4 regions of the Rossellomorea yichunensis genome follow, and region 1 is predicted to be linked to each of the others. Evidence: riboswitches for the same ligand, from Rfam matches in the RefSeq annotation. Region 1 holds a riboswitch; each other region holds the start of a gene.
The links. Region 1 has a riboswitch for cyclic di-GMP ahead of RSX31_RS08710 (methyl-accepting chemotaxis protein). Riboswitches for the same ligand answer to the same signal wherever they lie in the genome.
Positions count from the first base shown of each region.

Region 2: another riboswitch for cyclic di-GMP. It lies ahead of RSX31_RS15735 (hypothetical protein); the one in region 1 lies ahead of RSX31_RS08710 (methyl-accepting chemotaxis protein).
Region 3: another riboswitch for cyclic di-GMP. It lies ahead of RSX31_RS17435 (anti-repressor SinI family protein); the one in region 1 lies ahead of RSX31_RS08710 (methyl-accepting chemotaxis protein).
Region 4: another riboswitch for cyclic di-GMP. It lies ahead of RSX31_RS21310 (EAL domain-containing protein); the one in region 1 lies ahead of RSX31_RS08710 (methyl-accepting chemotaxis protein).

Region 1 is NZ_JAVYAD010000003.1:169,727-177,099, reverse strand. It holds gene RSX31_RS08720 (DUF4030 domain-containing protein) at 1-945, opposite strand, end outside; gene RSX31_RS08715 (RNA polymerase sigma factor) at 932-1,447, opposite strand; gene RSX31_RS08710 (methyl-accepting chemotaxis protein) at 1,816-2,571, opposite strand; cyclic di-GMP riboswitch class II at 2,762-2,846, opposite strand; gene RSX31_RS08705 (GNAT family N-acetyltransferase) at 2,998-3,576, opposite strand; gene RSX31_RS08700 (DUF2087 domain-containing protein) at 3,841-4,587, shown strand; gene RSX31_RS08695 (GIY-YIG nuclease family protein) at 4,610-4,960, shown strand; gene ileS (isoleucine--tRNA ligase) at 5,087-7,373, opposite strand, start outside.
Region 2 is NZ_JAVYAD010000005.1:366,776-374,148, forward strand. It holds gene RSX31_RS15705 (peroxiredoxin family protein) at 1-324, opposite strand, end outside; gene RSX31_RS15710 (hypothetical protein) at 317-934, opposite strand; gene RSX31_RS15715 (class I SAM-dependent methyltransferase) at 967-1,542, opposite strand; gene RSX31_RS15720 (hypothetical protein) at 1,864-2,238, opposite strand; gene RSX31_RS15725 (type B 50S ribosomal protein L31) at 2,299-2,544, opposite strand; gene rpsN (30S ribosomal protein S14) at 2,572-2,841, opposite strand; gene RSX31_RS15735 (hypothetical protein) at 3,024-3,305, opposite strand; cyclic di-GMP riboswitch class I at 3,389-3,480, opposite strand; gene RSX31_RS15740 (murein hydrolase activator EnvC family protein) at 3,661-5,019, opposite strand; gene ftsX (permease-like cell division protein FtsX) at 5,059-5,943, opposite strand; gene ftsE (cell division ATP-binding protein FtsE) at 5,933-6,619, opposite strand; gene cccB (cytochrome c551) at 7,129-7,373, opposite strand, start outside.
Region 3 is NZ_JAVYAD010000006.1:225,747-233,119, reverse strand. It holds gene RSX31_RS17460 (DEAD/DEAH box helicase) at 1-1,728, shown strand, start outside; gene RSX31_RS17455 (hypothetical protein) at 2,209-2,382, opposite strand; gene RSX31_RS17450 (single-stranded DNA-binding protein) at 2,408-2,785, opposite strand; gene RSX31_RS17445 (YwpF-like family protein) at 3,052-3,492, shown strand; gene RSX31_RS17440 (helix-turn-helix domain-containing protein) at 3,589-3,909, shown strand; gene RSX31_RS17435 (anti-repressor SinI family protein) at 3,945-4,082, opposite strand; cyclic di-GMP riboswitch class I at 4,116-4,272, opposite strand; gene RSX31_RS17430 (LPXTG cell wall anchor domain-containing protein) at 4,674-5,369, opposite strand; gene RSX31_RS17425 (helix-turn-helix domain-containing protein) at 5,599-5,925, shown strand; gene RSX31_RS17420 (class D sortase) at 5,918-6,526, shown strand; gene RSX31_RS17415 (hypothetical protein) at 6,691-6,987, opposite strand; gene fabZ (3-hydroxyacyl-ACP dehydratase FabZ) at 7,189-7,373, opposite strand, start outside.
Region 4 is NZ_JAVYAD010000010.1:18,157-25,529, forward strand. It holds gene RSX31_RS21295 (CAP domain-containing protein) at 1-721, opposite strand, end outside; gene RSX31_RS21300 (DmpA family aminopeptidase) at 902-1,957, shown strand; gene RSX31_RS21305 (DNA-3-methyladenine glycosylase) at 2,061-2,645, shown strand; cyclic di-GMP riboswitch class II at 2,745-2,825, shown strand; gene RSX31_RS21310 (EAL domain-containing protein) at 2,884-3,594, shown strand; gene RSX31_RS21315 (ABC transporter permease subunit) at 3,734-5,713, shown strand; gene RSX31_RS21320 (helix-hairpin-helix domain-containing protein) at 5,728-6,201, shown strand; gene RSX31_RS21325 (divergent polysaccharide deacetylase family protein) at 6,325-7,110, shown strand; gene RSX31_RS21330 ((S)-benzoin forming benzil reductase) at 7,215-7,373, shown strand, end outside.

The sequences.
Region 1 (7,373 bases):
TTCTTGTACTGCTTTTTCAATTTCTTCAATATGTTCTTGAGAAAGTGGTTCATCCAAATCCGTTTTTATCCATACATAAGAGTGTCCTTTCTTCACATTGTACGATAGTCCTGCCAATTGATAAGTCGATTTCCCTGCCATTGCGTCATATATATCAGATGAAATAAAGGACCAACGATTATCTTGCTGACGATGTTCTAAGTTGAAAGTATCCACCTCAATACCTTTCACATCTAAATTTTGTAATTCTATTTCTTTTTCAATATCTGCAATAATTTCCTTTGACTCTTCAATATGGTCGGGCATATCAATTGTGACGATTGTTGTAGCGTCAGTTCCCTTAATTCCCGCTAACTCATACTCTGCCTCTTCGGCATATCCATAGGATGCGAATACTTCCTTCACAATCTCCCGTACCTGGTCATAAAGTTTTTTAGAATCTTCGCCTCGCTCATTATTGGGAACTTCAGGTGCTTCGATAATCTTTAATTCGTACTCGTCATACCCATTTTCATATAGATAATTTGTGATCTTAGATTCAAGGTCTTCTTTTGCTTGCTTTAATGTAGATTCTTTCAAAACGAGTGAAATTTCAATGGTGAATGGAGATGGTGTTGTCCCTACGGAATTAACAGTGTATCCTTCCTTTTCGACTAATTTAAAGAGCTTAGATGTTAAATCAGGATTCTGTTGTCCATCTGACACATTAGGAGTGATAGAAATTGGTAACACTTTCTCTACAATACTTGCCATCGTCGTTGAGTAGAACGGAGATATGACAATAAAGAGCATACACGCTGCTGCAATCCAACCATATTTTTTAAAATGGCTCTTTTTATTTTTATATGTACTCTTCATTATTTTACTTCTAAGTTGTTCTTTCGATTTGTCTGCTATCTTAAATTGGTCTTCTAATTCTTTAAATTGATCATTAGAGTATTTCATCGATTATCCCTCCTTTACTCAATACCTTCTTCAATTCAACTAGCGCCCTTTTTAACGTCATTTTCACTTTACTTTCTGACCAGTTTAAAACAATAGCTGTTTCTGCTGTTGAAAATTCTTTTAACTTCCTTAAAATGATGACATGCCTATAAGAAGTTTTTAATTGTTGAATGGCTCTATATAATTGTTCAGATTCGAAATTCATTTCTACGATTTGTTCAGGTAGCGGCTTGCAGTCTTTCTCTTCCATTGTTAAGCCCAGATAGTGTTTTAACGGATTTTTCTTTCTAAAATAGTCCTTTGTTACATTATGAGCAATAGCAAATAGCCACGTTTTCACAGATGATTTCCCTTCAAATTGCTGTTGACGCCTATATGCTTTAAGAAAGGTCTCCTGTGTTAAATCCTCTGCTTGTTGATAGTCTCGTACCATTAAAAGTATGTAAGTCAGGATTGACTCTCCATATTGATTAAACCATTCATTTAATTCTTGTTGCTCCAAAACTGTTCCCCCTTTTCTTATACACTTAGACGCAAATGAAAATAAATCGGTCACGTTTTAAATAAATTTATAAAAAGAAATAGAATCCATTAGGAATATCACTTCATAAAAAAAGCATTTATCCCAAGTTGGAACAATGCTAGTTCATCTTAAATAAATCATTAAAATCCAAATCTAAAATTGGGTCAGTCACCAACCCTTTAATCCATCACCGTGCAGACAGAGTGGGGACGGTTCCGTCTTAACCTTTCCCTTACGACCGTCCCCGGTTTGCATGGGTTGCATTTAAAGAGCCTATTTAACCATAGTTGTTCAGAACACGCTCTTTATATTCTCCTAATATGTAACACAGCACCCGCTACCTACACTTACTCTTTATTTGTAGTAAGGTTTTCTAACTTGTTAATGGTTTGATCAATTTCATTTTTAGATTCTGTAACAATTCTTTGTAAGTCTTCTGAAATTTGATTAACTTTTATTAGTTCATTTGTAATATTTTCAATGTTAGCATTAACCTCTTTAATGGCATTATCAGCATTCACAGAGAGCTTCCTCACTTCCTGGGCTACTACATTAAATCCTCTTCCGTGTTCACCCGCTCTGGCTGCTTCAATCGCCGCATTTAAAGAAAGCAAGTTTGTTTGAGAAGAAATATTTTTTATCGATTTCGACGTTTCATCAATTAATTTAATTTGTTCCCTTAAAGACTCTAACGCTTCTACTTTTTCATTAGAATTGTCCATAACTGAGTTAACTAGATTATTCGGCATGCTCTTTAATTTGGAAATGATCTCTATCGTTGTAGTTTCCCTTTTTGTAATGTCTGTGGCAATTTTCAGGACTGCATGGACAGAACCCTTTCCATCTAAAATAGGAATATATGTTGCTTCCAGCCAAAGTTTGTTTCCCTGTCTATCAACTCTTTCAATTTTTTCTTGAGATTTTTTCCCTTGCCGGAGGTTGTCCCACAACTCTGTATATTCTTTGCTTTGGCTATATTCCATCGTGCAGAACTGTTTGTGATCCATCCCTTGCATTTCCTGTACCCGGTAATTCATTGCATCGGCGAAGTTATCATTTACCCAAATTACCTTTCTGTCTAAGGAGAACTCTATCATAGCCAAATTTGTTTCAAGAGCTAATAGAACATCCTTTATATCTAAAACTTGGGTGCTTGCCTAACTAGTTAATTGGTTCATATACGTATCCCCTTCTTTTGAACATTTGCTTATGTACTTCATTATTCATTCATCTTTAGGTTTCTGGGCATAGAAAGTAACGTTCAATAATAAAAAAAAGCTAATCAAACAGTAAAGTTCAATTAGCCGGTTGCGCTAGTTGCTCCCCGATTATCCAAGCGCCCACATACAGATAACCATTCATCGCATCTAAATTAATATATTTAATATATCGACACATTCAAAAATATATTTAGACTACAAATAGGTGAAGAAATAGATGATGGTAATTATGGATACAGTGGGGACGGTTCCGTCTCTACTAGATTCCCGAAAAGTGGAGTAAGAACCGTCCCGGTTTGCGCAGACACTCTAAGATGTCATTCCAAACGTGCCTCTTTTCCGGACAGTCTTGAATCCTATACGTTCATAAAGCTTTATGGCTCCGGGATTGTTTTGATTCACGTGGAGGACGACGGATTGCATACCATCTTGTCGGAGGTCTTCTAAGCATTTACAAGTCAATACAACAGCGATCCCTTTTCCCCTCCACTCCGGAATCACACCCACTTGAATGATATACCCGATTGTATCAGTCTCCTGATCGGTTGCAATGAAACCTACCGCCTGGTCATTGACAGTTACGATATAGGACCGTTCCGGTAGAAAATCAGAACCGGACGATATCCACTCCACCCACTTCTCCCTGGGCCACCCTGGAAAACCGGGACGGTCCTTGAATGAAGCCTCGTAAACTTCATAAAATGGCTCTTTCAATGATGGTGACCAACTTTTGAAAATAAATGGAAATGGTGTTTCGATTTTAGGGATGTCCGTTAAGGAGTGTTCCATCACATATTCTTGGAATACCAACTCATAGCCCTTTTGTTGGTATTCCTGAATGATATCATCTGTTATGTTTTCACATTTAATGTTCGTCACGTCGTTCATCCATTTCGGCCTCCGTTCCATTACATACCTTGATAATCTGAAGATACCACGCCCGTTGCATCTGGTCCAGACTGTGATTGGATTTTTGGGTAAGTCTGCTGATCGATCTATTTGGTGACTTTTAAATGGAGGAACATTAACACCCCATTTGACAAATAACAAACAATTTTATATTATGTTTATAAATTGACAAACATATTTTAAATACGTTTATATAGTAACAATTAATTCGTTAAAGATAAAAAGAATAGGATGTGTTAAGGAATGGAGCTTTCCAACTTGTTTTGGAGTGCCTCTTTGGAAGAAATGAAAAGGGGGTTTATCGAAGAAGAAGATTCCTTTATTTGTCTTATGTGCGGAGAGATCATTGAAAAAGGCATGGTCTATCCTTACGAAGATAAATTTTACCTCGCTGAAAAATATATGGGTGTTCACATTGAACGTACGCACCTGTCTGTATTTGATTATTTAATTGGAATGGATAAAAAGCTCACGGGTCTGACCGAGCACCAAAAACGTTTATTGACCCTCTTTTATCAAGGGAAAAATGATAAAGAAATCAAAGAAGAACTGGATATCGGAAGTGCGTCCACTATCCGGCATCACCGGTTTGCTTTAAAAGAAAAGGAGCGTCAAGCCAAGACCTTCCTGACCATGATGGAATTGCTGAAAGAAAAAGATGAAAATGCCCCGACGTTTGTCCATGTTCATAAGACAGCCACCATGGTGGACGAACGGTACAATATTACACAGACCGAACAGGATCAAATCGTGAAGAAGTACTTCTCTGACGGTGCATTGACGAAATTCCCCCCAAAGGAAAAGCAAAGGCTGGTCATTCTTCGTGAGATTTCGAAACAGTTAAAGAAAGACGAAGTGTACGAGGAAAAAGAAATAAATCAAATATTAAAAGGCATTTATGACGATTATGTGCTCATCAGAAGATATCTCATTGAATATGGGTTTATAGACCGTAAATCAGACGGAAGCAAGTACTGGTTAAAGAAGTAAAGAACTAACAGGAGGTCTAAACATGGATCGAAAAAGAGAGTTAAAACAACAGTATAAAGAAACACCGGTTGAAGCAGGTGTCTTTCAAATCTTGAATCAGCAAAACAATAAAATCTATATCGGAAGGACGAAAAACCTGAAGACCCTGAACGGGATCAAGTTCATGCTCGAAAACAATGGATTCACCACCAGCAAAGCGTTACAAACCGAATGGAACCAGTACGGGAAAGACGCTTTTACATTCGAGCTGTTGGAAAAACTGAAAAAGAATGATGATCCATTTGTCACTGAAAAAGAAGCTCTGGATGAGTTGGAAGAAAAGTGGTTGGAGAAACTGCAGCCGTATGGAGAACGAGGGTATAATCAGAAGTAGGTACGATGATCACAATATAATCAGCCATGAAAAAGCTCAGAATATTTGATCTCTGAGCACTCCATATTCTCAAGACAAAATAAGGGCTTACCCAAACTCGGATAAGCCCTAAAATGGTTATGTTGATCACACTTCTACAAATATCCTTACGCAGTCACCATCAATCTCGACTGTCTTCATGCTTTCTCTTTTCTCAAACACCATGCTCTTAATTAAGAGGCTGCTTTGCAGTAAATCTTCGAATTGCTCCAGAACATCTTTCATTGATATATCAACATCCAGGACAAGATTCACACGCTCTTCCACAGCAAGATTCAATTCTTTTCTGTATTGCTGGACGGCGCGAACAAGCTCCCGGGCCTTCCCTTCTTTACGCAAATCCTCTGTGATAGTTGTATCCAGGAAAACACTGAAGGTTGTGTTTGAAGCCATTTCCAACCCTTTATGTGTTTTTTTATGAACGATGAGATCATCTTTCTCGACTGATACCTTTTCCCCGGTTGGAGACTCAAAGTCAAGATGCCCTTGTTCTACAACCTTGCTTGCTTCTTCATGATCTAACGATTGTAAATGTTTCTGCACAAGGCCCACGAGCTTACCGAGTTTCGGACCGGCAGTCGGGAAGTTCAGCTTTAATTCATATTGCACGGAATCTCCTGCTTGGTCCTGCAATTGTACATTCTTTACATTGATTTCATCTTGAATGATGTATTCATACTTCCTAAGTAATTCCGTATCTTCCATCTCTCCCACTACCGTTAGCCTGGATAGAGGCTGCTTTGTTTTGATATTCGTCGTATTACGGGCAGATCGGGCAAGTTCGACTACTTGTAAGACGCGATCCATTTCCGTTTCCAATGCTGGATTGATGTCTTCTTGATTTTCTTTAGGAAAATCAGCCAGATGGGCGCTTTCATTGGTCAAGTTTTTGTGGATATCCTCTGCAATGAACGGAGTGAATGGTGCCAGCAACCGGCCTACACTGACTAATACTCGATTTAATGTGTGGTATGCTGCCAATTTATCTTCATTCAACCCTTCGCTCCAGAAGCGTTCACGTGATCTGCGGATATACCAATTACTCACCTGATCAACCAGGATGGATAATTCTCTTGCTCCTGCGGTAAAGTCATATTGATCTAAATGGTCCGTTACGTTTTTGATAACCGAATTCAGTCGTGATAACATCCACTGATCGAGTAGAGACGGGGTTCCAGCCTCGTGTTTATGAGGATCGAACCCATCGATCACTGCATACAGGGTGTAAAAGGAATGAACGTTATTCAGCGTGTCCACCAGTTTCGATTTTGCCTGGCTGACGACGTTTTCTGAGAAGCGTTTGTTATTCCAAGGGGCACTATCTGCAAGCAATGCCCATCTGAGAGCATCTGCCCCAAACTTCTCAACGAGATCCATTGGATTGATGACATTCCCTTTACTTTTAGACATTTTACGTCCGTCTTCATCCAGTATGTGCCCGAGTGATAGAACACGCTTATATGGAGCTTTCCCTGTGAAGAGGGAGGAAACCGTCAACAGACTGTAGAACCAGCCCCTCGTTTGGTCCACTCCTTCGGCAATCACATCTGCCGGGAATTGTTGATCAAATAACTCTTTGTTTTCAAATGGATAATGATACTGTGCAAACGGCATCGAACCACTGTCAAACCAGACATCGATGACTTCTTTCGTCCTGTTCATTTCATGGGAACAGGACGGACATTCCACGATGACTTCATCGACATATGGTTTATGAAGTTCAAGATTGTCCTGCCAACCCCTGATCGCATGTTCTTTTAGATCCTGAATGCTTCCCGGGACATACTGATGATCACATTCCCCGCAAACCCAAACGTTTAGTGGTGTTCCCCAATAACGATTCCTTCCCAGGTTCCAATCCACCATATTTTCAAGGAATTTCCCAAATCTTCCTTCTTTCATATGTTCCGGATACCACTCGACGGATTGATTGTTCTTTAAGATGGTCTCTTTTATGGCCGTTGTCTTGATGAACCAGCCTTCCATTGCGTAATAGAGGAGGGGTGAGTCACAGCGCCAGCAGTGTGGATAGCTGTGTTCATACTTCTCCTTGGAAAAGAGAAGATTGCTATCCGAGAGCATCTTGATGATCTTCACGTCGCTGTCCTTTGTGAATTCTCCTGCAAGAGGCGCGAATTCGTTGGTATAACAGCCTTTTTCATCGACAATATTGACAAAATCCAATCCGCTTTCTCTGATGGCATTATAATCATCTTCACCGTGAGCGGGAGCCAGATGAACAATCCCGGTTCCGCTGTCATCGGTCACAAACGATGCCGAAATCACTTCATGCCCGCGGTCAAGCGTGAGATTGTTGAACGGCGGCTGATACGAAACCCCTACAAATTCGTGCCCTTTATGCTCACTGACCATT
Region 2 (7,373 bases), on a different contig from region 1:
TGCATTCTCTTCGTAGTAGCTCTGCATATGGGGCATTTCGGCTTTACATGGCGGACACCAGGTAGCCCAGAAGTTCAGGATCACTTTCTTACCTTGATAATCTGAAAGCTTTACGGCTTTATCATCTAAGGTGGTTAATTCAAAATCCGGAGCGCGGTCCCCTTTTGCAAGCCCCTGCGCTGCATTAGACAGATCCATGGATTCATTGGCTAATTGAGCGGCCTCTTCCCTAGCTTTCTTTTCCTGCTGATCCTGAAAGAAGTTCGCTAAGAAAATGCCAATCAGAAGCGCAACGATCGCCAAAGCAAAATTTCGTTTATTCATTGTGTTTCCTCCTTACGTTTAAAAGAAAGATGAGATAAGTCATCATGATCAGATACGTCCAGGCAGTGACGGTCAATTCAAATCCGCCAATGAAGGCACTTAGAAATAACTGGACTAAAGTAAACATAACCAATAATTGTCCTGCCCAGATATCGGCGCCTGGATCACTGGTTTTTTTAATAAAAAAGACAAGGATCAATAGATTGAATAGCACTTGAATACCAGCTAGAAGATAGTGGTGATGAAGCATATGAAGGACAGCTTCAAAGACAAGAACCGTGACCATCCATGAAATGATGACAGTAGCCGGATGATCTACTTTTTTAACAAATATGTAGGCAAGGGCTGCTATCAGTCCTAACCAGTACCCAATGACTCCACCGTGAAAATAGAGGATCGTAATGGGATGCTCCATAACCGTTTGAAAATCAACTACAATCAAACTCAGCTTCCAGACGAGTAAAAAAGTAAAAATACTATTCGAATACCAGTCGCTCGCCTTTCTATTCCAGAAGTAGAGGACCAGGAAAGTGAGTATGAACGAAATGATAATAGCTGCCCATGAAGCCGGAAATGTGAAGGAGCCTATAGTGTACCATTGTTCAGTCATAGGCATTCCCCTCCCTTCAGATACTTTCTGGCTTATCTAATATTTTTTCTGACAACAATGTAATAAACCGATGGATGCAAGTGACCTATAATTGTATGGAATCCGGATGATTGGAGCTGTCGATCGAGATCACTGGAAGAAATCCGATGATCTAATGGCGGTCCCATTTCTGATTCTACCTTTTCCCAATCCAGGATCAGCCATATTCCATCTTCCTTCAGCATATCGTGTAAATCCTGAAATACTTTGATCAAGTCGGGAACTTCGTGTAAGACGAATGCGGATACGATTTTATCCAAAGTACCTTTGTTGAAGCTGAGGTATTCAAGGGAAGATTTCTCATAAATAATATTATCTACACTCTCTTCAGTGGCACGGTGTTTCAAATACTCCAGCATTTCCTGTTGCAGATCTACCGCCTGAACCTTTGTTTCAACCATTTTGGCAATTGGAAGAGTCAGGTAGCCATTGCCACAGCCTAAATCGGCGACGATATCGTCTTTATTAAGTTTGAGAAGTTCGAGTACTTTGTCCACTGGCACGAGCTCTTGACGTTTTGGATCGAGGAGCTTTGAAGCTTTGTGATGTTCATATAAATCTCCGGTCATCGGGGTTCCTCCGTTCAGCGATAATACCCTATTATGTATTAGTATCTTAAATTTTAAATGTACAAGCAAGTTATTTAACTCATAGTGTAACCTATATAAAAATTATTACAGATAGCGTGGAGTAATGGGTGTCAAAAATATGAACAATAAAAGGACTCTCCTTGATGGGAGAGTCCTTTGTTCCTTCATTTGAGTTTAGTAGGGTTTTTTCTCTGTTGATTTTCTTTAACGAAAATCACTTATTCATTTATATCCGGTATTCTCACTAAGAAATTCCCATACAACGGAATAATTACGATTTAAACTCAATACGGCTTCTTTTTATTTAGTATAAGCATGATCCATGGAGAAGAAGAAGTAGCTTGTATTTATTGCTCCTGATCCTTTCATCGACCGTATGGTGTCTGTATAATCAATCCATGTAGCATGCTTCAGCTTCTGATCTAATTTCGTATTAATCTCTTGCTCAATATCCCTCATCCGTTTCATCAACTCTCCAAAGCTCATGTTAAAATAAGAGGCTGCCTGTTGATGAGGAGCATGCTTAACAAGTAATGCCATGAATTCCTCTGAAGTCTCCGACCGTCTCGCCAATTCATCTTCAAGACCGACCACATATTGATAGATGGCCCTTTTTTCCTTTGGCAAGCCTTCAACAATATCCCTTGCGACAATTTCCATTAAGTGTTCGTTCATCATAGTCACCTCGGCATGGGTCTATACCATAACATATTCTTTCTGACAGCCACACATGCACTAATTCATGTTGTATTTTCTCAAGAAGCGTTCTGCACGGCCTCCACGATCTGAGAACTTCTGTCGTCCTGTATAAAATGGATGCGTGTCTGAACTTACCTCCACTTTCAATAAGGGATATGTGTTCCCGTCTTCCCACTCAATCGTTTCATTGGAAGTTTTAGTAGATCCTGTTAAAAAGGAAAAACCGCTATTCGTGTCCATAAATACCACCTGTTGATACTCTGGATGAAGTTCTTTCTTCATTCTTATTCCTCCTTATAGTTTCGTGGATTACCAGCTTGATTTTTTGACACCTGGTATTTGCCCTTTATGAGCAAACTCCCTAAAAGCGATACGGGACATTTTAAATTTACGGAGATACCCCCTCGGTCTCCCTGTCACTTCACAGCGACTGTTTAATCGTGTCGGTGAGGAATCCCTCGGCAGCTTTCTTAACTCTTCATAATCACCCTTCTCCTTTAACTCCCTGCGCAAATCTGCATATTTCTGAACAAGTTCCTGACGCTTCTTCTCTTTTACTACCTTTGATTTCTTAGCCAATATGATTCACTCCTTATGTTAATCGTAATGATTACGTTTTAAAAAGCATATGGTTATTAAACCATACTTTTTTTCTTTTTGCACCGATATTTGCCTATAACCTATGGGAGAGAACCCAATCCTTTTAAAAGATAAATAAAACCGAATGCCATTTAAGACCGGCATTCGGTTTTTATGTATTCTTATGCTGCTTTCAGTCCCTCTAAAATAAGCATAAAATATTTAACTGTATCTCCCCTGCGGCTATTGATTATATCAATATCAGCTAGAATTCTCTTAACTTCTTCAGCACCCAGATTCCGGATAAGCATTTCACTTATTTCTTCCGCTGAAAGTTCCCCAACATGCGTATACTTTAATGCGGTACGGTTCCTTCTGCAAAAACTTCTTAATTCCCTTTTTAATTCAGTCAATTCCAACATCATCATCCTTACTACAGATTCAAATCCTACTATACTGGACATATAGATTAAAAAACCCCACCAAAATGGCAGGTAAAATGATACTAATAAAACGTCCTAATTAGTATTCATTGTAATCCATTGTTTTCGGTAACCCGGCGATCATTATTTTCTTATAAAAAATAGAAGACCCGTGGTTTTGCGTCCTAATCTTTCAATTAGTTTGCCTTTTCGAAGGACTATACAAATCATTTGTTTTAATATTTAGGTAATATAGTTGTCATTATACTAGAAGGAAAAAGATAAGAAAACAGGCAGGAGAATAATATTCCATTCCATTTCCTTACATCTTAATGTAATGAAGATTAAATAATAGATTTCCAATAAAAGAAACCCCGCACATGGCGGGGTTTTCTAATTAAAAGTTGATATATTGACGCGGGTTTACAGCATTTGATTTAGATGCATTCCAAGAACCTGCATGTAATTCAAAGTGTAAATGCTGTCCGAAAGAGTATCCTGTGTTACCCATGTAACCGATTCTGTCACCTTTGTTCACTGCTTGTCCCTGACTCACTGATGAAGAAGACATGTGGGCATAAACCGTTGTGAACGTTTGACCATTGATTGAGTGAGTGATGTATACTACATTTCCATAGCTTGAGCTATAGTGGCTTTTGATGACATATCCATCAGCTGCTGCTGAGATCGGAACACTGCCTCTTGCCGCGATATCCGTACCATAGTGGAAACGTTTCTTACCGTTTAATACATCCCAGCCAAAGTTCGTTGTAATCGTTCCAGAAGCTGGGGCTGTCCAAGCACCGGCACTCACTGGTGCACTTGGAGCTGTATCAGTAGGCGTCGATGAAGAACCACCGCCGCTATTGCTGCTCGTTGTTGCTTGTTGTTGTGCTGCTGCACGTTTTGCCGCTTCAGCTTCCGCTTGACGCTTGCGTTCGATTTCACGCTGGCGTGCAAGTTCTGCTAAACGTGCTTGTTCAGCCTGGATTTCACCTTCAAGCTGGTGTTCCATTTTAGAAAGCTCATCAGATTCTTGTTGAAGGTCTTTTTTCTCCACTTCAAGAGAAGCCTGCTGTGCTTCTAATTGCTTGAATAAATCCGCTTTTTTAGCTTTTTGGCTATCAAGATCTTTTTTCAGAGACTCTAAACTTGCTTTAGTAGATTCTAAATCTGCAAGCTTGCCTTCTACTTCTTCTTGTTTCTTTTCTAATTCAGCCTGATCACGTTTTTGTTCGTCCATGATCTTCTTATCTGCACTTACGATTGTATTAACTGCTGTTACACGGTTGATGAAGTCACCGAAACTGTCCGCGCCAAGTAGTACATCAAGATAATTTGCAGAGCCGCCTTTTTCCTGGATCGCACGGGCACGTTCTTTTAATAATTCGTTACGCTCTTCTATCTTTTGCTTTAGAACTTCAATTTCTTCTTTAAGTTTATTGATTTCTGCAGTTGTTTCGTCAATCTCTTTTGTTTTCTCGGTAATCTTTGTTTCAGTATCTTTTAATTTTGTACTGATTTCAGCAATTTGTGATTGGATTTCTTGTTGTTTATTGATATTTTGATTGATTTGAGATTTTTTTTCATCAATCTTGCCATTGATCTCCTCTTTTTTGGAAGAAATGTCTTCTTGCTGCTTTTGTAATTCCTCCACAGAATGGGAATGAGCGTTAGCAGTTGTTCCTAACGTTGGTAGACTCCCGATTGTTAATGCTGCTGCAATTGATAATGATACGAAATACTTCTTGTTCAAGCGGCATGCTCCTTTCAGCTTCTATCAACCTATCAAATTTTACACTTTTAAGAATTTACGAACAGACATAAAGCTTCCCCAAGCCCCGATCAAGCAACCCATTAATAGAATCAATCCGTTTACTTGATAGATAAAGGGGGTAAAATCTAATATCTGAATAAAATGGTTTTGTAGTTTTGGTTTAATAAATTCATAAGCATAGTAGTAACCTGTTGTGACAAGAGCGATCGGGATAATAGAACCTAAAATTCCAAGCCATAATCCTTCTAGAATGAATGGCCAGCGTACAAACCAGTTGGTTGCACCCACGAGTTTCATTATCTCGATTTCCCTTCTTCTGGCGACAATGGTGATTTTAATTGTATTTGAGATGAGGAACATGGCGGTAAACAATAGACCGATGATTAACACTAATCCAACGTTACGACTCATTTCCAGTACATTAAATAATCTTTCAATCTTCGCTTCACCATAAAGTGCTTCGTTCACACCTTCATACTTGCTGACTTCAGCAGCGATTTTCCCAGTATCACGGGGATCTTCCGCTTTTACGATAAATACATCGTATAATGGATTATCCTGTTCAAATAACCTGAAATCGTCTCCTAAATCCTTTACCAGATTCTGAAGTTCTTCTTCTTTAGAAGAATATTCTACGGATTCCACTCCACTAATTTGGTTGATCTTCTTATCTATTTCTTCTACTTGAGCTTTTTCAGTACCGATCTCAAGTAGTACGCGTACTTCAACGTCTTTCTCAATATCGGTTGCAACCTTGTTCATGTTTAGCATAAGTACCATAAACACACCAACAAGTAGCAGGGTTACAGTAACGGCACTCACGGATGCGAATGTCATCCAGCCATTACGTCCGATACTTTTGAAGCTTTCTCTTAGATGTCGACCATACGTCCTAGCTTTCATAACCGTAATCACCTCGCTGTTCGTCACGAACAATTCGGCCATTCTCGATGGCAATTACCCGATGCTTGATGGTATTTACGATTTCACGATTATGAGTAGCCATGATCACCGTTGTTCCACGATTGCTGATATCTTCTAAGATGTTCATGATATCCCAGGATGTTTCCGGATCGAGGTTACCCGTAGGCTCGTCGGCAATCACAAGTTTCGGCGTATTCACGATGGATCGTGCGATCGATACACGCTGCTGCTCTCCGCCTGACAATTCATTCGGAAGCATTCTTGCTTTATGCTTCAACCCTACCAGATCCAGTACTTCCATGACTCTCTTCTTTATTTGCTTTGGATGTTCTTCTATTACTTCAAGTGCAAAGGCAATGTTTTCATAGATTGTAAGAGTTGGTAACAACTTAAAATCCTGAAACACGACTCCAACGTTTCTTCTTAAGTATGGAACTCTACTATTTTTTAATTTTGCAAGATTAATACCATTTACGATGATATCGCCTTTAGAAGGCTTCTCTTCACGGTACATCATCTTGATGAATGTAGATTTCCCGGCGCCACTTGGACCCACAACATACACAAACTCACCTTGCTTAATGTGGACGTTAAAGCCATTGGCAGCCATGACACCGTTGCTGTACTGCTTATACACGTCTTTCATTTCTATCATTTTAAAATCACCTAATTTGTATTATGTAGTTACCCTCTTGGCTGTTATCGACATATGTACATGGTTTGAACACAACGACGTCTTTACCATAATTAGACATGAAATGGCGAAAAACCTCGAATTGCTCTCCCGAAAATTATTATAACATCACTTTGTATGTTGTTAAGGAAAAAAATTATTACATTTACGTTTCAAAGATTGAAATAATGTGTATATTTTACCTTTTTTATTGTCAGTTATACCTATTTTCCGTTATAAACATAGGTATTTTTATCTATTACCTGGTACTATAAGCAAGTAAAAAAGTTTGATAATAAGAGGAGGGTAAACCTTAGGGGGGTGCTAATCTCAGTAAGTTACTAGGTTATAATTATTTGCGGTTCAATTGCTGATTTCTTAATATATTTATTAGATTTCCTTTTGTAACATATTTTTAAAGAAGGGAAAGGAGAAAGCTTGAAGATAAATCAAAAAAGAAGAATCCTCAGTTCCGGACTCTTCTTCCTTACTTACTTTTTATTCGCCAACCATTCTGCCACGGCTTCTGCTTCTTCACCTTTTATGAGTCCTGCAGGCATTTGACCTTTACCATTTTGAATGACTTCCAAGATTTGATCTTTGTTTAATTCAGCACCGATTTTATTAAGTGCTGGCCCCATTCCGCCTTCAAGGTTTCCACCATGACAGCTGGTGCATTTATTGTTTACGATTTTTTCAGGGTCTACTCCGCCGGAGCTTGTTTCTGTACTTTCTT
Region 3 (7,373 bases), on a different contig from region 1:
CTCGTCGATAATCAACGCCGCCTGGTGAAGATCCGCGGTCAATGGATGAAGCTTGATCCCGCTATGATTAGAAGGATTCAGCAAATGATGACGAAAGCGAAGCAGGAAGGGATTTCGATCCAGGATATGCTGGAACAGGAGCTTGTTCCCCGCGATTCCGGTGAATCGGAACTTGAGCCAGATGATGACGAGCATGATCCTTATAAATATGCCAAGATCCAGCTGGAACTCAATCGATCGATGAAAAAAATGATCCATCAGCTGACAAATGTGTCATCGATCCCTTTAACGGAAACACCTGACGCGTTTATCGGTGAGCTCCGTCCTTACCAGCAGCTGGGGATGAGCTGGATGCTCTTTTTACGAAAATTCAGCTTTGGCGCGTGTCTGGCTGATGACATGGGTCTTGGGAAAACGGTACAGCTGATTACCTACCTGCAACATGTAAAAGAAGCCGAGAAACCGGAAACACCTTCCCTGATCGTTGCCCCTACCTCCGTTCTCGGAAACTGGCAGCGGGAGTTGGAGAAATTTGCTCCGGACTTGAAGGTCCACCTTCATTATGGACCGACCCGGACGAAAGGCGAACAATTTGCCAAGGAGATCAAAGGCATAGATGTGGTCCTCACCTCTTACGGCTTGTCCCACATCGACTTTGAAGAATTATCTGAAGTCGTCTGGACATCGATTTCCCTTGATGAAGCACAAAATATCAAGAATGCCAATACGAAACAATCCCGGGCGATCCGTAAACTCAGTGGGAAGCATCATATTGCGTTGACCGGGACCCCGATGGAGAATCGGTTGTCCGAACTGTGGTCGATCTTTGATTTCCTTAATCACGGGTACCTTGGTGGATTCACGCAGTATCAGAAAAACTATATTGCTCCGATTGAAAAGGATGAATCTGAAGAAAAAGTCAAAGAGCTTCAGGCAAAAATCAAGCCGTTCTTATTGCGTCGGACGAAGAAAGATCCTGAAGTGGAATTGAATCTTCCTGAAAAACTGGAGCAGAAAGAATATTGTCACCTAACCACTGAGCAGGCGGCATTATATGAGCAGCTGGTGAAAGACACTCTCGCTAAAATTGAAACATTGAGCGGATTTGAGCGCAAAGGATTAATCCTGCAAATGCTCAACCAGCTGAAGCAGCTATGTAACCACCCTGCTCTCTACTTAAAGGAACCGGATCCTAAATCGATCCTGTCCCGTTCTGAAAAAATGCAGAAGCTTAAGGATATCGTGGAAACCGCCCTGGAATCCGGTGAAGCTTGCCTGATCTTCACTCAATATATTTCAATGGGCGAAATGATCCAGGAAGTGATGAAAGAAGAATTCAACGTCGATGTCCCATTCCTGAACGGAAGCATGGCCAAAGGAAAACGCGATGAACTCGTGGAGAAATTCCAGAATGGTAATTTCCCAGTATTTCTCTTGTCACTAAAAGCCGGCGGAACCGGATTGAACCTGACCGCAGCCAACCACGTCGTCCACTATGATCGCTGGTGGAACCCGGCAGTAGAAAACCAGGCAACGGACCGTGCTTATCGGATCGGACAACAGCGATTCGTTCATGTTCATAAACTGGTCTCTTCAGGTACCCTTGAGGAAAAAATCGACGCCATGCTGACGAAAAAGCAGGCATTGAACGATGAGATCATCCGAAGTGATCAATGGGTTACGGAATTGTCAGATAAGGATTTGGAGTCGTTGTTGGTGTTGGAGTAGTTGTATGTGACCTCTTTCCTTTTTGGGAAAGAGGTTTTTTTGTAGGTGTAGGATGAATTGAGCTGAGCTTGCATAAAAAAGGGGGCTTATAGAGTTATTTTAAAAGGGTTTGACAAAATAGGGTTAGGTTTGAATCGTTTTTACAAATATAATTGTATAAATGATTACCGTTTAATAAGCAGTTTCCTTCTGTTGTGCCACTTTCCACAAAACTCGTGCCAAAATGTGAACAACCGGAATCATCTTCCTCCTCCAGAAAAACTAATTAATCAAAAAAAACGCCGGCTCCCCAAAAGGGAAACCGACTCTATAAGAAGACAATAAGGGGAACAACTGCTTACTTTACTCACTGCTACACATGTATATTTCTAATGAGGTATGTTTGGGGCATGTTGCGGTGACCATTGGATTTTGAGACAGCTGCTTATAAGGTTGGTTGGATTGTTCGTATGGAAAGAATTCTGGGTGAGGTTGTTTTACTTATGACGAGGATTTCAAAACAGAATTGGGGTATTCGTACCCTTGCTCAAGGGCTGTCACCCGTTGAGATAAATAGAAATTTTCGACTTTTGCTCTTGCTACTTTTTTAATGAGGTCTTCTGTTAACTTCTCCATTCTGTCAATTCTTTGTTCAAGATCTTGCAGTGTGGCCACAACTCCATCTCCCTTTCGAAAAATATTAAAACGGTAATTCGATAGGCTCTTTCTTGCTTGGCTCAGGGGTTTCTGCGGTTTCCCGCCTGCTGTCCATAAATCGGACATTTTCAGCGACAACTTCGGTTACATACGTACGTTTTCCTTGATCATTGTCAAAATAACGGGTTTGGATTCGACCGGTGACGCCAATGACAGATCCTTTCCGGCAGTATTTCTCCGTGTTGTCTGCTGCCCTGTTCCATATGGTGCAGAGCACGAAGTCTGTATCAACTTGACCTTGTTGATTCTTATAGTGCCTGTTCACGGCAATCGTTGCGTTTAGTACTGATTTCCCTTCCAATGTTTTTCTTGTTTCAGGATCCTTGGTCAGCCTTCCAACGAGGGTCACTTGGTTGATCAATGAATTCTTTCCTCCTTTCTCTTAAGGTGTTTTCATCTTACAATCTTCTGTCGCATCTTGTAAAATCGTGGATTTCCGAAATTCGAGGCAAAAATGGCTTGAATTTCGGAAATTCGCCTAGGGAGAATTCCCGGTTTTCGATCAAAATCAGGGTCAAAATCACAAAATTGCATCTTTCGTCCTTTTTTTCATCGAGGAATTTGTTAGGGAAACAATTCCTACTATGATATAATTTTATAAAACCTTTAAATGGGAGATGTTCGTTCATGAAAACCTTTAAAGTTATTTCACTGCAAGTAGTGGAGAACGATGAACTGCGTGACTTTGAGATTGTGGACGGTCTGATTATTAATAAAGAAGATGGGCAAAGTACTTGGCTTGTCGAAACGTACTTGTCGAATGAATATATCGAGTTCTTTCAAGAGGCTCAGCAACGTAAGGAAGACTTGGAAATCCAGGTCGTGATTTCCCACAAGGCCAATGACCCGGCTGCTTTCATGACTACAATCCGTTGTATTAAAGAGATGGATGAGCATATCAGTATTATGTTTGAGGGGAAATTGAAAAAACAGAGGAATGAATATGCAGAATTACTCCTTGATGACTTGGTGCAAAAAGGGTATTCGGGCGAAGAACTAATCCGGGAGTTCCGTGAGAAAATGGTATCGAAGCCTAGGATTCCGGCAACGGCAAAACCGAGCGTTTAATTATGCGAAATTATGTAATATCCGTATGATTCATTATGATATAATTGTATTTAATATTGTGACTTCTTATATGAAGTTCTTAGGTAGGTGTTCCCTGTGATTGGAGAAAGAGTAAAGAAATACAGACAAGAAAAACGCATGTCCATGACAGAGCTTGCTGATAAAGCCGGTGTCGCAAAGTCTTACTTGAGTTCAATAGAGCGTAACCTTCAACAAAACCCTTCCATTCAATTTCTCGAAAAAGTTTCAGCTGCCTTAGGGATTCCGATGGATGCTCTTTTACACGATCAACCAGATGATCAAAATATCGATCATGAGTGGCTTAAGATTGCAGAAGAAGCCATGGATTCTGGAATTACCAAGGAGCAGTTCAGGGAATTCATTGAATTTAATAAGTGGAAATTAGGCAATAAATAAAGTCTTGCGAATCGATTCGCAAGACTTTATTTATATTAAATCACTTTGTACTCTGCTTTCACTTCCTGGGACTGATTTTGAAGAAATTCTCTGATTTCTGATTTAGAAATTCCGGCGTCTAAGGCTTGTTTAATTAGTTCCATCCATTCAAGATCAAGTTCACGATTTGTCAATATAAATACCCTCCCAAAATACATATATGTATTCCAGGCAATCCAGCCATCATAGTTCTCAAATAACCACACCTTCTTCATCTATTTTCTGTTCATTATATTCAAGATGATTATGAAGATATGCCTACTTTCCCACCTTAGATCTGTGACTTTGCGTCCTTATTTTTCAATAAGTTTGCCTTTATCTGACTTCCCTTCGAACTAATTCGATTATACTAATAAACCACCCGAGTTTTTGTTGTTTTTTGTCTATTCTGATTATTTTATTTACACTTTTTTCCTACACATTCAACTATAATCTGACATTTACAAAAATATAATTATGTTGGGATTAATAAATCGTGTAAGAGCATGTTGAGGTTTGTCGAAAAACTACGAATTCATGCTATTTTTATATGCTTCTAACTTCCTTCTAAGAGGAAGGACTTTCTTATTAATATTTTGGTAATTACTAGAATCATAGAATGGCTGATCGGTTATGTCAAATTTACAGGTGGGACAAACCCATTCACCTGTTTCAGTGCTGCTATAGGATGGTCTTGTACATCGTCTGCATATTTTTTTGTACATAAGGTCACCTCTTCATTCAGGTTATGTTTCTCTTTTATTTGATAAACGTTTATTTACATATATTATTGTCAATCCCACTGTAGTTAATATAAGACCTACTGTTAATAGCAGGTAAAGGTTGGTTGCTGTGTTAGGTAGCTTTGGGCCTTGTGATGCTACAGGTAATTGGGTATCATTTGTTCCTGGGTTCACCGGGGTCGGCTTAACATTACTTTCTGGTTGCTTTACCGGATCATCTGAATCCTCGGGAGTAGTGGATGTATTAGCAGCTGCTACAATGATCATTTCAAAATATGCTGATGTTTGCTGAAACTCATTCCCTAATTCATATGGCATTTCAACCTGGAAAAATAGACTGTCAGTTACACCTTTTTTTAATGGCTTTGGTTTAAACCCAGTGAAATTTTTTAGTTTATCATCAAAGATTAATATGGATTTATCACCTTCATACACCTTCAAATCCAATTCGTTAAATAATTTCCTGTCAGATTGTTTATTGTCAACGCGAATCGAGTAGTTAAAATCTTTCTCCCCGCCATTTTTAACCCTCAATTCCCTCTCTGCCCAATCACCCGGCTTCATATTTGAAATATTAAATAAGAACTTTTCGTTAGGTATTAATATGATGTCTACTTCATTTGCATACGTTTTATGATTCATTATTCCAGAGATAAAAAATAGGATTAATAATATTACGGCAATTCTCTTTTGATTCATTCATTTCATCTCCTAGAATCAGCGATTTGTTCTTTTTAAAGAACACCTTAACTAATTATAAGATTTTACTTATGAAAAGAAAATCTTCAAAAATATTGAAATACCCGTCAAACAACGTGGATATCGATACTTTCCTCTTTATCCCTTTAAAATTCACTTTATTTCGTACTTTATAAAATAACAATTGTTCTATATAATGAATTAAATGAATTGTGAAGGAGTTATCGACATGGTAGGTGATAAGATTAAAGATCTTCGTGAACAAAAAGGGTTAACCATAAACGAGCTTTCTCATCATTCAAATGTTTCTAAATCATATATAAGTTCTATTGAAAGAGGAATTCAAAAGAATCCCTCCATTAAGATTCTTAAAAAAATCGCTCTTACTTTAGATACTTCTCTAGAGAATATTCTTTCGTCTGATAAGAATAAAGTTTTTTTAGATGAGGAGTGGGTTGAACCACTTGAGAAGGCCATTCACCAGGGCTTAACAAAAGAGGAATTTCACGATTTTCTTTCTTTTTTTCAGTATAAAAGGAGGAAGTATCATGAGTAGGAAGGTTTTTCTGATTTTAGGGATTTTCATTTTATCAAGTGGACTATCGTTTATCCTATATTCATTCCTTCAGATGAAAAGTAACGAAGAAGCCGAAAATGAAGCTCTCGTAAAAGCAAAAGCAAGTATTATGGAAAATTCTTCAGTACATAAGAGTTCAGAACCAATTAGTTCCTCTCATACCTCAATCGATTACCATTTTGAGAAAGGGGATGTCATTGGGGTTTTACAGATTCCAAGACTGGAAAGAGATGTAGCAATTATTGAAGGAACAGATGGGGAGGAACTTAAGAAAGGGGTAGGACATTATTCATCAACGTCACTACCGGAACAAAAGGATCAAATTTTTTTGGCCGGGCACAGGGATACGGTATTTAGAAACATTGGTGAACTCCAGCATGGAGATATCCTTTCCATCGTTATGCCAACCGGAACTTACTCCTATGAAATTTTTAAAACTTATATTGTAGATGAAAATGACACGTCGGTTATTCGGGCAACACGTCCTGAGGAAATTCTGACTCTTTCTACTTGCTACCCTTTTACTATTCTTGGTCCCTCAACCGAACGATATATTATTGAGGCTAAAAGAATTGAGTAAAATGTTAACCTTTGGTGTGGAGATTATGTTTCATTTTTGTCTTCTAATATCTCAATAATGGAACCGGTTAGAAATTTCATCTTACATCATCTCTATTTTTGGGGTGATGTGATTCAAAAAATAAAACAGAGACAACACTTAGCTGCCTCTGCCTTTTGAAGTGATTACTCGTCCTTCTTATCCTGATCCTGCATATCCATATCATCTTCTACAGCGTCTTCTTCAGGTGTGTTATTATCCTTCGCTGCATCTTTGTCGCCTTGCTCGTTTTGGTCCTCTGTTTCAGGGAGATTTTCTTCACCCATGTCCCCGTTATCTTCGTTCATGCCATCATCTTCCGGCACTTCTTCTTCTGTTGGTGCCTCGTCTTCCGGAGGTGGCTCCTGATTTGCGTTACATCCTACAAGAAGCATGGCAGCAAGTGCTGATCCACCAAGAATTGAAAGTAATTTTTTGCTCATGATGTATTACTCCTTTCTAACGTGTATGTTAGTTAATGTAAGACCGTTACTCTGGTCTTTCGTTAGCATTCCCTGAAAATAAATTTACTTGCATTTTGAGTAAAATTTTTTGGGTTAATTTGAATTTAAGCATGCGAAGGGTTGAATCAAAAAACTGGGCATGAAGTGAACGAATCACAACAAGCCCAGTTTGCACATTTTTTATTGTTTATCTCCTAAAGCGAACATCATTTCTAATTCGCATGCAACCTCACCATCAACCGTCGCTACGCCTTTTCCTTTACCGATCGGTCCTTTAAAACGGATCATTTCGACTTCAAGTCTCAGCTGGTCTCCCGGCTTTACTTGACGCTTGAAACGACACTTATCAATGCCAGTGAAGAAAG
Region 4 (7,373 bases), on a different contig from region 1:
GGCTTGGATCCTTCGCTGTTCCCACGCCAATATGAGTGACTTGTTTGTTTAAAATATTTTTTCGGTGTCCTGGACTGTTCATCCAAGCGTTGACGACAGATTCAGGTGTTTTTTGTCCAACGGCAATGTTCTCCGCTGCCGTGGAGTAATCCACCCCAAAGTTCTCCATCATTTCAAAAGGAGATCCGTACGTTGGAGACGTATGAGAGAAATAGTCATTTTCCTTCATGTCCTCTGATTTCATCTCTGCCACATTCGCTAACTCTCCATCCATCTTCAAGGCACCAAGTCCATTCTTCTTACGTTCCTGGTTGGTTAAATCAACTACCTGCTTCACAAATCCACTAGCATCGGATGCCTGTGAATCCTGTTTGGGCTGACCATCTGCAGGTGGTTCCGGTTGTGCCGCATTCGGTTCTTGTGCAGGCTGATTCGGCTGACGGGCTTCTTCATTACCTGGCGCATTTTCCCCTGGGTCTAGGTGGGTAAATTCACGTAAGTCCCCATTTGGGTCTATCGGAGCCATGAAACGGTGAAGGGGAGTTTGGTTACCTTGCATTCCATCCATCTCATCTCTACCACCGTTATCATAAGTGACAGGATCGTAATTCACGTTTTGTGTATCCATCAGGTTATCGTTTGCATCGTTATTGTTACAGGCAGTCATCAGCATAAACGGGATGACGGCGCAGACTGTTATCGAAAGAAAGCGTTTTTTCATGTATGATCCTCCAATATTGTTGATTACCTTTTATATCAGGCATTAACAGTCTTTAATATGTACTCCTGCCGTCATTATTATCCTGTTAAAAATAGGGTTTGCTTCTGTGTTTCAAAAGGGGTTTTGAGCTCCTGACCCGAATAGTTACTAATAAGAAAGAAGGGAAGGGGGTTTTCATTAATGGAACGGAAACGATTACGGGAATTGGGAGGAAGTATCGGCTCCTATACATGTGGGAAATATAACAGCATTACCGATATTGAGGGAGTGAAGGTCGGACATAAAACCCTTCACTATGAGCATGACAATACCGTGATACGAACGGGTGTAACGGCGATTTTACCTCATGGGGGCAATCTGTTCCGTGAGAAAGTATGCGCGGGCCGCCATGTGATCAATGGCTTTGGAAAAACAGTCGGGACGATTCAAATGGAGGAGCTTGGTGTACTTGAAAGTCCCATTCTCTTGACGAATACTCTTTCCGTTGGGGATGTGTTAAAAGGGACGGTTCAATATATGCTGGACGAAACACCTGAAATCGGAGACACAACGGGGACAGTAAATGTCGTTGTGGGAGAATGCAATGATGGGTTTCTGAATGATATCCGCGGTCTTCATGTAAAGCCTGAAGATGCCCGGGAAGCCATTGTTCATGCACAATCGGGACCTGTCGATGAAGGGTGCGTCGGAGCGGGAACGGGAATGCTTTGTTTAGGGTATAAAGGTGGTATTGGGACGAGTTCCAGGGAGTATCCCTTTGGAGATGAGAAGTATACGGTGGGAGCCCTCGTATTAACTAATTTCGGTCAGAGGAAAGATCTAAGGCTTCCCAATCTTAACTCCGGGGAGGATCAACATACACCGGATGGGTCAATCATGATCATCCTGGCGACGGATGCACCTCTAAATGAAAGGCAGCTTAAACGACTGGCAAAACGTGCTACATTCGGCCTTTCTAGAACGGGCTCGTATGCAGCCCATGGGAGTGGTGATGTTGTTCTTGCATTTTCTACTGCACACCGCATTCCACATCAGCCTTCCAATGATAACACGATTCCGTACTCGTTCATTAAAGAAGACGGACAGATTATCTCTACACTATTTGAAATGACAGTCGATAGCGTAGAAGAAGCCATATGGAACTCTCTCTGTAAAGCGGAAACCACAACGGGCAGGAATGGACGGGAAATGGAAGCGATACCTTTAGAGTTGCTAAGGGCTGGACTGTTGAAATAAGACAAAATCTTTAGACGTTACCTATTTTCTGTTATTTAACGATTAAATTAATAGGGTATACCATATATATGTACGAACTATTTGGTTGAAGGAAGTGACAGTCATGAATTATATCCCTATGCCTCTTTCGTTTTTCCAACAGCCCACTTTGGAACTTGCAAAGTCTTTGTTGGGATGTGTGTTAGTAAAAGAGACGGAGGAGGGAAAAGCTTCAGGTTATATTGTGGAAACGGAAGCGTATCTAGGGCCAGCGGATCGAGCGGCTCACAGCTATGGAAATAGACGGACGAAGCGGACGGAAGTCATGTTTCATGAGGCTGGCAGGATCTATACATATGTTATGCATACTCACTGTCTGGTCAATGTAGTGAGCGGGGAAAAAGAAAAACCCGAAGCGATTCTCATTAGAGCGGTCGAACCCCTTGAGGGCTTGGAGCTAATGGAAAGAAGACGATCGGGTCATGTGAAAAAAAATTGGACAAATGGGCCGGGAAAGCTGACAAAAGCGTTAGGTATAACCATGGAAGATTACGGGGGCAACTTCCTGGAACCCCCTCTCATCATCTCAAAGGGATACCGGCCTGAAGAGATTATGAAAGGAAAACGAATCGGGATCGATAACACGGGAGAAGCCAGGGATTATCCGTGGAGGTTCTGGGTAAAGGACAATCCTTATGTATCAAGATGATTATTTTTGAGAATTTTCTAATAATCAATTAAAAAATAACCCATAAGTACTATGTTTGTGGTATATTTTTCTTGTGAGATGAAAATCATATACTGACAATTCTAATGGGAGCTTTGAACCTAAATGATAGATGGGCGCTTACATTTAGGGGAGCTAGTAGCGCAACCGGCCACATACGAACGTAGGAATACGTTTTTGTGTGGTTTTTTTTATAAACTATAGAGAGTATAGGGGTCCTATGAATATCTTTACTATTTTTCAAAACGATTATATTTATCATGATTTTCAGCCCTTATATGAAATGGGCGAGCATCAAACCCTCTATGCATATGAGGGCCTGTTACGAAACAAGTATAACGAAAATCCCGAAAGTGTTTTTCAGTCTGCCATGAAAGCGAATATCTTATATAAGCTTGATACCTTATCCATTTCAAAAGCTCTTGAAAGCTTTTCGGAGAATGGACTGAAGAACTGTAAGTTATTTCTTAATATTTATATCACGACGATTCTTCACCCGAGCTTTCATACCTATTTTTATGACTTGATGAAGAAGCATCCTGATATATTGGGGCGTCTTGTGCTGGAGATTAATGAGTCGAGTGCGGAGGAACTCTGGCAGAATCCATTATTAAAAGAGTCACTTAAAGAACTTAAGGAATTCGGAGTTTGGTATGCGATTGATGACTTTGGTCAAGGGACATCCTCTATCAAGAAATCCATTGAATATGAACCGGAAGTCATTAAACTGGATCGCTATTTTGCTTTGAATCTGGCACAAGATGAGAAGAAACAACGATTCCTTTCCTTTTTCAATCAATTCTACGGTAAGGATACGTTAATTGTGTTAGAAGGCATTGAAACCAAACAGGATATGCAAGTGGCAAAGGACATTGGGATTACAATAGGACAAGGCTTTTACTTGGGAAGGCCGAGTCGACTATTAGCGTAAATGAGAATGGTGACTCTGGAGTGTATGAGTCACCTTTTTTCGTGGACATCTGCTATGGTATTGTCCGAATTAAAATAAAATTGAAAATATTTAACATTTCCATTAAACTGAGGAAAAAGAGAAAAAAGGGGATCAAGGTATGAGGCTTCTCACATTTCCGCTGAAATTTATGTTTTATTATATTCTCGGATTGATTGGTATTTTAGCTGTGAGTATTGCTCCTGAAGTATTTAAAGAGAGGGGCCTGTACAATTTTGTCGGGTTCTTGGAAGAGTTTTTTAAGTTCGTGTTTGTATTTTTGGACGGTGAAAATTGGAGCTATTCCTATAAAGGGATAACCGTCGATTTTCTGGACATGCTTTGGGGACCTTATCTGTATTCTTTACAGATTATCGGTGGAGCATTGGGCTTAGGCCTGGGAATAGCGTTTATCCTTACCATCTTCACAGTGTTTATGCCCCGATGGGTTACGTCTTCACTAAAGAAAGTATTAAACCTCTTTGAGACGGTGCCTGACTTAATGTTTGCGTTTATGCTCCAGCTGCTCATTGTCTATGTTATTAAATATTTTGGCGTGGAACTGATGAATTTCACGGAGTATGGGGAAGAAAAGATCTTTCTTGCTCCTATCATCACACTATCCATTATACCCATGATCTCTTTCTTTCGTATTCTCCTTTTTATTACGGAAGAAGAAATGCTAAAGCCACATGTAGAGTTTGCCCAAAGCAAAGGAATGTCGAAAGGCAGGATCCTTTTTGCTCACATATTGAAAAATATTTCTCCCAGCTTGTTTTATCATGGAAAGCTGATCATATGGGGGATGCTATCTAGTTTATTCATCATCGAGACGATTTTCAATATGAGGGGAATAACGTATTACATCGTACAAGACTTCAGACCTATGGTCATAGCCATCTCCCTGATTATGATTTACACACCTTTTTTCGTTGTGTATCAAGGCGTGTATCTATGGATTAATCGGGAGGGAAGCGTCGATCATACCAAATATAAAAGGGATAAAACGAAGTGGAATGAATGGAAGATCTGGGGCTGGCTTTCTACTATTAGACGGCTTTGGTGGCAGCATATGAATAATGGGAAGTTTGCTATCGGGTTTAGTGTCATCTTTCTCTTGATTGCTCTCAGTTTCCTTTATCCAATGATGAAAGAAGATCCGATTAAACAAATTCAGTTTATGAAAAACGATGAAGGACGTATCATCAGTGCCCCTCCACATAAGCCTTTTGGAGAGATGATCTTAGGCTCCGATTTCTTCGGGTATAGCATCCTCGACCAACTGATTGTCGGGGCAAAGTATACCCTCCTCTTTGCACTGGTTGTCGCATCTCTAAGGGTGATAGGTGGATTCTATCTTGGAATAGCCTATCATTTTCATCTGAAAGAAAATAGGAAGAATTGGATTGATCGGATGGTGGATTCCATTCATTTCTTACCTTTAAGTCTTATTGCATATCTTCTATTAAGACCTGTTCTTTGGGGATTGCCCGTTTTAGGATGGGATCACTCCATCTTTGAAAGACTTGTTTTTGAAGCTGTCGTCTTGACGATTCTTGTGCTGCCGTTAACGACGGTTTTAATAGGGAATGAACTGAAGTTACTAGGTAAACAGGATTTTGTTCTGTCGGCGAAGCTCTTAGGGGGAAGTAATCGTCATTTGCTGTGGACGCACCTTTTCCCACATCTGGCACCACGACTATTCATTATATGGGGGCAGCAATTTATTCAAACGCTTCTCATCCTTGTGCATCTGGGGTTATTTCATCTGTTCTTGGGCGGAACGATCATTACAGGAGGACTGGTACCCGATCCTCCAAAATCGGGGACATTTGAATGGTCAGGTCTGATCAGTTCCACTAAAGATTCCCTTATGACCGGAAAGTACTGGATTGTTATCGCTCCGTTAGCAGCCTTTATGATTGCCATCATCGCCATGCAGTTGATTGTGCAAGGTGTGAAGGAAATCCAGCAAACAAAGGTAGGCGTACTGATAAACAACACTCCAATTAAGAATAAACATAAGCTGGTCAAGAAGAAAACCTACCGTCCAGTGACGGAAGACTTTCATTTGGTTCGACAACAATCCTTTAAGGGATAAGGGGGAGATAGAGAGTGAGTAGAAAGAGTCCTAAATTGCCACTAACCGACGAGGAAAGGTCGGCACTTCGTAAAGAGAAGATCAGACTGGGAGACATCTTCGAACTGTATCCCGATGTATTAAGTGAAAGACTAAACATCTCTATGGCTAGAGCCCGGTACTTAGTCGGCATGTCCATTTTTCAACGAATTCCGTCAATTGGACCGAATATGGCGCATAATGTAGTTGAAGACCTTGGTTTTCATTCTTACGAAGACATAAAGGATGAAAAAGGGGAAGACCTCATTATAGACTTGGAAAAGAAGTACGGCGTCTGGATGGACCCATGCGTGGAAGACTCCCTCAGGTGCGTCGTCCACCACGCAAACAACCCGGCATCCAAGAAAAACTGGTGGGACTTCACCACCCAAAGAAAAAACTACCGTCAAACCCACGGCTACCCCAGTGACCGCCCAACGAAAGCCTGGGATGAGGGACGGACCTCATAAACTAAAAAGGCAGGAAGATAGAATCAGCTTCCTGCCTTTATTTATATACGTTCTCTTCAGGGACAAACCTCTTTCGTATATCCTCCTCAAAATGGACATGATAAAGAAAAGGAGTGATCAGAGATGAGAATCGTGTTCATCTGTTTACTAATGACTTTCTCTTTTCATGATTCCATTTCAGCCCGAAACATCCTGCCCCTTCCAGCCCATCATAATGAACTCGCAATCGTCATTGATGATTTAGGAAACGAGATGAAGGGAACAGAGGAAATCCTGAAATTACCCGTCACCTTGACGATTGCAGTTATGCCCTTTCTGCCAACTACAAGACAAGATGCGGAGAAGGCACATGGGCTGGGCCATGAGGTCATCGTCCATCTACCCATGGAACCGATGTCCGGGAAAGCAAGTTGGCTTGGGCCAGGGGCAATCACCACTTCGCTTTCAAATGACGAAATCCGGAAAAGAGTAGAAAAGGCGATCGAAGAGGTTCCCTATGCAGTAGGCGTCAATCACCATATGGGTTCAAAAGCAACAGCCGATGAACGGGTCATGAGGGTCGTTCTAGAGGTATGCAAGGAAAAGGGATTGTTTTATTTGGATAGTAAAACAACAGGAAAGAGCGTCATTCCCAAGCTTGCGAAAGAATTGGGTGTTCCCTATCTTGAAAATGAATTATTCTTTGATGATGTCTATACCATCCAGCATATCGGAAAGCAAGCCAAGCTTCTTTCTAAAGAATTAGACAGTGACACTTCCACCATTGCCATAGGTCATGTCGGGGTCACAGGAATCAAGGTCGCAACCATGCTTGAAGAGTTTCTTCCTCTTTATGAGAAAAAAGCATCCATTGTACCACTGTCAGATTTAATACCTGAATATCATTTGATTGATGAGAGCATGCCTTGATGGTGTGCTCTTTCTTTGTAAATCTTCTGTTAAACCAAAGCTTATTTTTTTGATATAAGAAGACCCTCCCTTATAATCAGAAGGTAAGAAGGAGATGATTCCATATGGATTATGCCATTGTGACGGGAGCAACAAGAGGATTAGGTGAATCGATCGCCAAGCTATTTATCGAAAAAGGCATAGGTTTGATCAATGTTTCCAGATCAAATAATGAAAGACTGCAAAAGCTTGCCGGGGAAAAAGAGGTTTCGTATGAATTCTTT